2 regions of the Streptomyces sp. TLI_146 genome follow, and region 2 is predicted to be linked to the other one. Evidence: riboswitches for the same ligand, from Rfam matches in the RefSeq annotation. Region 2 holds a riboswitch; the other holds the start of a gene.

Region 1 (4,407 bases), 4.0 Mb from region 2:
CGGCCGCGACCAGGCCCGCGAAGTGCGCCATGTCGACCCACAGGAGGGCCTCGACCTCGTCCGCGATGCGGCGGAACTCGGCGAAGTCCAGCTGACGCGGGTAGGCGGACCAGCCCGCGATGATCACCTTGGGGCGGTGCTCCTTGGCCAGCCGCTCGACCTCGGCCATGTCGACCAGACCGGCGTCGTCGACGTGGTACGGGACCACGTTGAACTGCTTGCCGGAGAAGTTCAGCCGCATGCCGTGGGTGAGGTGGCCGCCGTGCGCCAGGTCCAGGCCGAGGATCGTGTCGCCGGGCTGGGCGATCGCGAACAGGGCGGCCTGGTTGGCGGAGGCGCCGGAGTGCGGCTGGACGTTGGCGTACTCCGCGCCGAACAGGTCCTTGACCCGGTCGATCGCGATCTGCTCGGTCACGTCCACGTGCTCGCAGCCGCCGTAGTAGCGGCGGCCCGGGTAGCCCTCGGCGTACTTGTTGGTGAGGACCGTGCCCTGGGCCTCCATGACCGCGACCGGAGCGAAGTTCTCCGAGGCGATCATTTCGAGGGTGGACTGCTGGCGGACGAGCTCGGCGTCGACGGCGGCGGCGACGTCCGGGTCCAGCTCATGGAGGGACTGGTTCAGAAGCGACATCGGAAGTTCCCTGGAGTGGTAGGTCAGCCGGCGGCGAAGGCGGTGTACTCGTCGGCGGAGAGCAGGTCGCCCGGCTCCTCGGCGACGCGCACCTTGAACAGCCAGCCGCCCTCGAAGGGGGCGGAGTTCACCAGCGACGGGTCGTCGACGACGTCCTGGTTGGCCGCGACGACCTCGCCGGAGACCGGCGAGTACAGGTCGCTGACCGACTTGGTCGACTCCAGCTCGCCGCAGGTCTCGCCCGCGGTGACGGTGTCGCCGACCGCCGGGAGCTGGGCGAAGACGACGTCACCGAGCGCGTTGGCCGCGAACTCGGTGATGCCGACCGTCGCCACACCGTCCTCCGTGGCCGACAGCCACTCGTGCTCCTTGCTGTAACGCAGCTGCTGAGGGTTGCTCATGACCTGAATTCTCCTGTACGAGGGGGAGTGGTGGTGAACGGGAAAGTCATGCGGTGCGTGTGCGAGGGGTCACTTCTGCCGCTTGTAGAACGGCAGCGCCACGACCTCGTACGGCTCATGCGTACCGCGGATGTCGACGCCGACACCGGAGGTGCCCGGTTCGGCGTGCGCGGCGTCCACGTACGCCATGGCGATCGGCTTGCCCAGCGTCGGCGACGGGGCGCCCGAGGTCACCTCGCCGACGACCTCGCCGCCCGCCACCACGGAGAACCCGGCGCGCGGCACCCGGCGGCCCTCGGCGACCAGACCGACCAGCTTGCGGGGAGCCTTCGCGGCGGCGCGCTCGGCGGCGGCCTCCAGGGCGGCGCGGCCCACGAAGTCGCCGTCCTTCTCGAACTTCACGACCCGGCCGAGCCCCGCGTCGAACGGGGTGAGGGAGGTGGTCAGCTCGTGCCCGTACAGCGGCATGCCCGCCTCCAGGCGCAGCGTGTCGCGGCAGGACAGACCGCACGGCACCAGGCCCGCGTCCTTGCCCGCCTCGGTGAGCGCCTGCCACAGCTTCTCGGCGTCGGCCGGGGCCACGAAGAGCTCGAAGCCGTCCTCGCCGGTGTAGCCCGTACGGGCGATCAGCGCCGGGACGCCGGCCACGGTGCCGGGCAGGCCCGCGTAGTACTTCAGGCCGTCCAGGTCGGCGTCGGTGAGCGACTTCAGGATGCCGGGGGACTCGGGGCCCTGGACGGCGAGCAGCGCGTAGTTGTCGCGGTCGTCGCGGACCTCGGCGTCGAAGGCGGCCGCGCGCTCGGTGATCGCGTCCAGGACGACCTGGGCGTTGCCGGCGTTGGCGACGACCATGTACTCGTCCTCGCCGAGGCGGTAGACGATCAGGTCGTCGACGATGCCGCCGTCCTCCTGGCAGATCATCGTGTAGCGGGCGCGGCCCACGCCGATGGTGCTCATGTTGCCGACCAGCGCGTAGTCCAGCGCCTGCACGGCCTGCGGGCCGGTGACGGTGATCTCGCCCATGTGGGAGAGGTCGAAGAGACCGGCCCTGGTGCGCACGGCGGTGTGCTCGTCGCGCTCGCTGCCGTACCGCAGCGGCATGTCCCAGCCGGCGAAGTCGGTCATGGTCGCGCCCAGCGAACGGTGAGTTGCGTCAAGGGCGGTGAGACGGGGATTGCTCATGAGGGTGTGACTCCCAGGGCATGACGGCGAGGACGATCCTCCCCATCTGTCATCGGAACCTGAGAGGTTCGCCGGGAGACCCGGCTTGCACCTTGGGTGGAGCCGCGCCGTCCGGGAACGCGCGACTCGCTTTTCAGATCTGCCTCATCCACGCGGTACGGGGCCTGAGAGATTCAAGGGAGGGACTTGCTCCTTCGGCGCCCCGCGGTCCTCCCGGCCTTCTGGGGCCTTGGGGGAACTGCCGGGGACTCTCCCGCGTGGATTCAAGCGGCCGGTATGCAGTTTGGCGCGCACATCATTGCACGCCTCCCACGGGCAGAACATCACCCGAGTCTCATTACCATCCTTTTACGCGCATGGGGAAAGGGTCGCACGACCCGGCAGGGGGAGCACCGATGACGGTTCACACGACGGCGGCGACGCACGCGGACGCCCCGGTTCCGGTGGTACGGGACCTGCGCGGCCGGGGCGGTCGCTCACCGCACACGCTCCGGTTCGCCGAGGGGGACGTGGTGGTGGTCTCCGGCCTGCCCGGCAGCGGCAAGACGACCCTGCTGCGCCGGGCCGTCACCGGCGTCGGCATCGACTCGCAGGACACCCGCCGCGCCTGGGAGGCCCGGATGGGCGGGGTGCCGTACGCGCTGTACCGGCCGGTAGTAAGGGTCGCCCACTTCCTGCGGATGCACCGGGCGCTGCGGTCGGGCGGCGGCCTGGCGGTCCACGACTGCGGCACCCACGCCTGGGTGCGCTGGTCGCTGGCGCGGGCCGCGGCGCGGGGCGGCCGCGCGCTGCACCTGGTGCTGCTCGACGTCTCCCCGGAGACGGCCCTGGCGGGCCAGGTCGCCCGTGGCCGCAAGGTCTCCTCGTACGCCTTCGCCCGCCACTCCAGGGCGGTGCCCCGCCTGATAGCCGCGGTGGCGCGGGGCCGCCTGCCGAGAGGGGTGGCGTCGGCGGTGCTGCTGGACAGGGAGGCGGCACAGACGGTGAACCGGATCGCCTTCGAGGAGGGCCCCGGCCGGGGCTAGAGTTTGAGCACGGGGACGACGCAACCTCCTGCTTTTCAGGGGCGCGGGGCTGTGACATGTGCGGCTCCGCCGCGTGGGCGCGACCACCAGCCAGAATCGGCTCGCAGATGAAGGACGGCAGATGGACCTGCTCCACCCACACGGCGGCGGAGGCTGGCCGGGCAACGAGCTGGAGGAGGCGCTGGCGGCCTCGCTCGGCGTCCCGGGCGCGGGCCCCCGGCTGATAGAGGTCCTGGGACGCAACCCGGTCTGGATCCCCCTCCCCAACGGCGGCAGCCGGGACAGCGCCGACCTGGACCTCCCCACCATGGAGATCGCGGGCCTGCCCTACGTCCCCGTCTACAGCTCCGAGCAGCAGTTCCTCCAGTGCGTCGGCCCGCACATGTCGTTCGCCGTGGCCCCCGCCGTGGAGTTCGCCCGCGGTCTGCCCCCGCAGCTCGGCATCGCGCTGAACCCGGAGGGCGCCGTCGGCGTACCGCTGCCGCCGCCCGCCGTCGCCGAGCTGTGCCGCACCGGGCGCACCGCGCTCGACGGGCCCGCCTCCGGCGCCCGGGTGCGGCTCTTCGAGCCCGACTGGCAGGAGGACCCGGTCGACTTCCTGTCCGCCGCGGCCGAGGAGTTCGACGCCACCGGCGTGGTGCGCACCGCCCGCCGCGCGCTGGCCTCCATCGAGGGCGACTCCCCGACGCTCTTCATCGGCGTGGAGTTCTCCACCTGGGACGGGGCCGGGCGCAACGCCCCCATGGAGGCGCTGGGCCGGGCGCTGGGCCGGGTCCCGGTCGGCTGGCCGGTGAACCTGGTGCTGCTCGACGTGGCCCAGGACCCGGTGGGCGACTGGATGCGCGAGCGAGTGCGCCCCTTCTACACGCGGGCCACCCCCTAGCCGCTCCCGCATAAGCTGGTTTCATAATCCGTAGACCCCCACGGCCGCACGCCTGTGCACCGGCGGCGCGGGGGAACGAAGAGGGGCGGGACCCAGGGTGAGTGCGTCAGGCACCGCGGCGGCCGGGCAGGTCGAGCACATGCTGCGCCAGGTGGCCCCCGGACGCTACGACGCGTACGAGGCGCTGCTGCACGCCCTCGCCGACCCCTCCTCCGGCCGGCTGTGGATGCTGCTCTGGCACGGCCGGCCCGGCGCCCCCGACGCGCAGTACGGGAACATGGAGGT
Region 2 (4,407 bases):
GACCTGGCCGCCCGCGTCGTGCACCTCGCCGCAGATGTCCGCGACGTGCTCCTCGAACACCCCGTGCGTGGACGGGTAGGTGATCATCAGCACCGAGAGCTCGTCGCGGTACTGCTCGATCTTGGCGCGCAGGTCGGCGATGTCTACCTCGCCGTCGTCGGCGGTCTTCACCACGACGACCTTCATGCCGGCCATCACGGCGCTGGCGGCGTTGGTGCCGTGCGCGGAGGACGGGATGAGGCAGACCGTGCGCTGCTCGTCGCCGTTGGCCCGGTGGTAGGCGCGCACCGCGAGCAGACCCGCGAGCTCGCCCTGCGAACCGGCGTTGGGCTGGATGGAGACCGCGTCGTACCCGGTGACCTCGGCGAGGCGCTCCTCCAGCTCGTGGATGAGCGTGAGGTAGCCCCCGGCCTGCTCGGCCGGCGCGAAGGGGTGCATCTGGCCGAACTCGGGCCAGGTGACCGGCTCCATCTCGGTGGTCGCGTTCAGCTTCATGGTGCAGGAGCCGAGCGGGATCATGCCGCGGTCCAGCGCGTAGTCGCGGTCGGCGAGCTTGCGCAGGTAGCGCAGCATCGCGGTCTCGGAGCGGTGCTGGTGGAAGACCGGGTGGGTCAGGACCTCGTCGGAGCGCAGCAGCGCGTCCGGCAGCGTGTCGGCGGCCGCGGCGTCCAGCGCCTCGATGTCGCCCTCGGCGCCGAAGGCGGCCCAGACGGCGGCGATGCGGTCGCGGTCGGTGGTCTCGTCGCAGGCGATCGAGACGGTGTCGGCGTCCACCAGGTGCAGGTTGACCCCGCCGTCACGGGCGGCGGCGACGGCCTCGGCGGCCTTGCCGGGGACCTTGACGGTCAGCGTGTCGAAGTACGAGCCGTGCACGACCTCCACACCGGCGGCGCGCAGCCCCTCGGCGAGGATCACCGCGTACCGGTGGGTGCGCCGGGCGATCTGCCGCAGTCCGTCGGGGCCGTGGTAGACCGCGTACATACCGGCCATGACGGCGAGCAGGACCTGCGCCGTACAGATGTTGCTGGTGGCCTTCTCGCGGCGGATGTGCTGCTCACGGGTCTGCAGGGCCAGGCGGTACGCCCGGTTGCCGTCCGCGTCCACGGAGACGCCGACCAGGCGGCCGGGCAGGCTGCGGGCGAACTTCTCCTGGACCGCCATGTAGCCGGCGTGCGGGCCGCCGAAGCCCATCGGGACGCCGAAGCGCTGGGTGGTGCCCACCGCGATGTCCGCGCCGAGCTCGCCGGGCGAGGTCAGCAGGGTCAGGGCGAGCAGGTCGGCGGCGACGGTGACGATCGCGCCCAGCTCGTGGGCCTCGTCGATGACGGGCTTGAGGTCGCGGACCTCGCCGGAGGCGCCGGGGTACTGGAGCAGCACACCGAAGACACCGCGCTCGGCGATCTCGGCCGGGATGCCGTGGCTCAGGTCGGCGACGACGACCTCGACACCGGTCGGCTCGGCGCGCGTCTCTATGACGGCGACGGTCTGCGGCAGCGTGTCGGCGTCGACGAGGAAGACCCCGCCCTTGACCTTGCCGACGCGGCGCGAGAGCGCGAGCGCCTCGGCGGCCGCGGTGCCCTCGTCGAGCAGCGAGGCGCCGGAGGTCGGCAGCCCGGTGAGGTCGGCGACGACGGTCTGGAAGTTGAGCAGCGCCTCCAGACGGCCCTGCGAGATCTCCGGCTGGTACGGCGTGTACGCCGTGTACCAGGCCGGGTTCTCCATGACGTTGCGCAGGATCACCGGCGGGGTGAACGTGCCGTAGTAGCCCAGGCCGATCATCGGGGCCAGGACCTTGTTGCGGTCGGCGAGGGAGCGCAGCTCGGCCAGGACCTCGGCCTCGGTGCGGGCGCCGGGCAGACCCAGCGCCTCGGCGCTCTTGATCACGTCCGGCACCGCAGCGGCGGTCAGCTCGTCGAGCGAGCCGTAGCCGACCTGCGCGAGCATCTTCGCCTGGGCCTCGGCATCGGGCCCGATGTGACGCTGCTCGAAGGGGATGCCACGCTCGAGCTCGGTGAGCGGCATGCGGTTGGCGGTCATTACGGAGGCCTCCTGGTCTGCACGACCTGCGAGGGGCACCACGGCGCGGGTGCCCGGACGGCCTCCCCCTCTGTCATCTCAACCTGAGAGCTTCACCGGGGCGCGTGGGGGCGTCCCGGCTTTCACCGTCGGTGAGGAAAGGGTGCGCGCACGGCAGCTGCCCGCACGTCCCCCGTCCTGCTTTCCAGAGTGACCTCGTCCGCGCGGTACGTGGGCCTGAGAGATTCCGGGGAGGATTTGCTCCTTCGGCGCCTCCGGACTTCTCTCCGGAGGACTCTCCCGCGCGGGGTCAGCAGCCACCGCCAGGGTACCAGCGCGTTCCGGCCCTGATCCTTCGAGTGGCCGACGCCCGCGATGTGCACTTTCGTAGTGCTTACGAGCAGTTGCGACCAGTTGGAGGGACCGTGCAGACCGATATCGATCCGCGCAGCCTGATCGGCCGCAAGGCGTTCGACCGCAACGGCAACAAGATCGGCACGGTGGACGAGGTCTACCTCGACGACGCCACCGGGGCGCCCGAGTGGGCCGCCGTACGCACCGGCCTGTTCAGCCGGGACGCCTTCGTCCCCCTGGAGCCCAGCACCCTCGTCGACGAGGCGCTGCACATCCCCTACGACCGGGCGCTGATCAAGGACGCTCCCGACTTCGGCGTCGGCCGCCACCTCTCCCCCGAGCAGGAGCTCCAGCTCTACCACCACTACGGACTCGACATCGCCGCCCCCGATCCCCTGCCCGGCTCCGACCGGGACTTCGGACGGCTCGCGGGCGAGGAGGACGACGAGGCCTGACCCTCCGCGTCACCCGTCTCCCCGGGCTCCGCCACCAGCGGCAGCGGCTCGGACGGCTCCAGGTCGGGGTCGTCCACCCGGAACGTCCGCACCCGTCCGGGCGCCTTCGACGTGGGCGTCTCGAACCGGACGGTGACCCGCCCCACCCCGCTGCCCTGCACCCAGCCGGGGCCGAACTCGCGGTGGCGCACATCGTGCCCGGCCGGCCAGTGCCGCTCGGCCGGGTCGGCGGCCGCCGTCTGCTCGGGGACGGCCGGATCCGCCTCCTCCTCGGCGGCCGCCTCCTCGACCGGCTCCCGCTCACCGGCGGCCTGCGCGAAGAGGTCCTCCTGCGTGAAGTCCGCGAGGCCGCTGACCCCGACCCCGAGGAGGCGCACGCCGCCCGTCGTGTCCACGGAGTCGAGCAGCCGGCCGGCCGCCTCGCGCACCACCGCGGGGTCGTCCGTGGGCCCTCTGAGCGTCTCCGACCGGGTCAGCGTCGAGAAGTCGTACCTGCGGACCTTGAGGACGATCGTGCGGCCCGAGTGCCCGGACGCCCGCAGGCGCTGCACACACCGGTCTGCGAGCCGCCCCACCTCGTTCATCACCCGCACCCGGTCGTGCAGGTCCACGTCGAAGGTGTCCTCGACCGACACCGACTTGGTGTCCCGCTCGGCCACCACCGGCCGGTCGTCGAGCCCGAGCGCCATCCGGTGCAGCGACGCCCCGTGCGCCTTGCCGAGCAGCCGTACGAGCTCGTCCTCGCCCGCTTCGGCGAGATCCGCGACCGTGGTCATCCCGGCCCTGCGCAGATGCTCCCCGGTCGCCGGGCCCACCCCCGGCAGCGTCCTCACCGGCATCGGGGCGAGCATGTCCCGTTCGGTGCCGGGTTCTATGAGCCTGAGACCGTCGGGCTTGGCCTCCTCGGAGGCGATCTTCGCCAGCATCTTGGACCCGGCGAGCCCCACCGACCCCGTCAGACCCGTCACCGCCCGGATGTCGGCACGCAGCCGCTGACCGGCCTCACGGGCCGACTGGGCGTCCCACGCGACTCCCCCGGCCTCCAGGTCCACGAAGGCCTCGTCGAGGCTCAGGGGCTCCACCAGGGGCGACAGCCGCCCCAGCAACTCCATCACCTGCTCGCTGATCGAGCGGTAGAAGCCGAAGCGCGGCACCAGATAGGCGCCATTGGGACACAGCCGTCTCGCCTGAGCCATCGGCATCGCGGATCGCGCACCGAAGCGCCGTGCCTCGTACGACGCGGTGGCCACCACACCGCGTGGTCCGAGGCCGCCCACGATCACGGGTTTTCCGCGCAGGCTGGGCTTCGACGCCTGCTCTGCGGCGGCGAAGAAGGCATCCATGTCCAGATGCAGAATGGTCGGCGCGGCTCTCACACCACCGATGCTGCCTCACGCCACTGACAATGGGCCCCCGGCGGGCCCGCGGCCTCTCAGACGGCCCGGTTGCGGCGCCTGGCGAGCTCGTCGGCGGGGTTGTGCCCGACCAGCGTCTCGCCGGTGTCGACCCGCTCCCCGTGCAGCTGGGACAGGGCCGTCTCGACGTCGCGCCACACCACGCCGACGGCGATGCCGAAGACGCC

Evidence for each region. A riboswitch is a leader RNA that binds a small molecule or an ion and turns the genes downstream of it on or off. The one in region 2 is predicted to bind glycine.
Region 1: linked by a shared signal. The riboswitch ahead of gcvT (glycine cleavage system aminomethyltransferase GcvT) and the one ahead of gcvP (aminomethyl-transferring glycine dehydrogenase) in region 2 are both predicted to bind glycine.

What each region holds. Positions count from the first base shown of each region.
Region 1 is NZ_PJMX01000001.1:6,210,992-6,215,398, forward strand. Features, by position in the region: gene glyA (serine hydroxymethyltransferase) at 1-631, opposite strand, end outside; gene gcvH (glycine cleavage system protein GcvH) at 655-1,032, opposite strand; gene gcvT (glycine cleavage system aminomethyltransferase GcvT) at 1,102-2,214, opposite strand; glycine riboswitch at 2,358-2,480, opposite strand; gene BX283_RS27875 (AAA family ATPase) at 2,610-3,239, shown strand; gene BX283_RS27880 (enhanced serine sensitivity protein SseB) at 3,361-4,122, shown strand; gene BX283_RS27885 (enhanced serine sensitivity protein SseB C-terminal domain-containing protein) at 4,220-4,407, shown strand, end outside.
Region 2 is NZ_PJMX01000001.1:2,167,023-2,171,429, forward strand. Features, by position in the region: gene gcvP (aminomethyl-transferring glycine dehydrogenase) at 1-2,037, opposite strand, end outside; glycine riboswitch at 2,232-2,329, opposite strand; gene BX283_RS09960 (PRC-barrel domain-containing protein) at 2,442-2,825, shown strand; gene BX283_RS09965 (DNA polymerase IV) at 2,735-4,201, opposite strand; gene BX283_RS09970 (MerR family transcriptional regulator) at 4,258-4,407, opposite strand, start outside.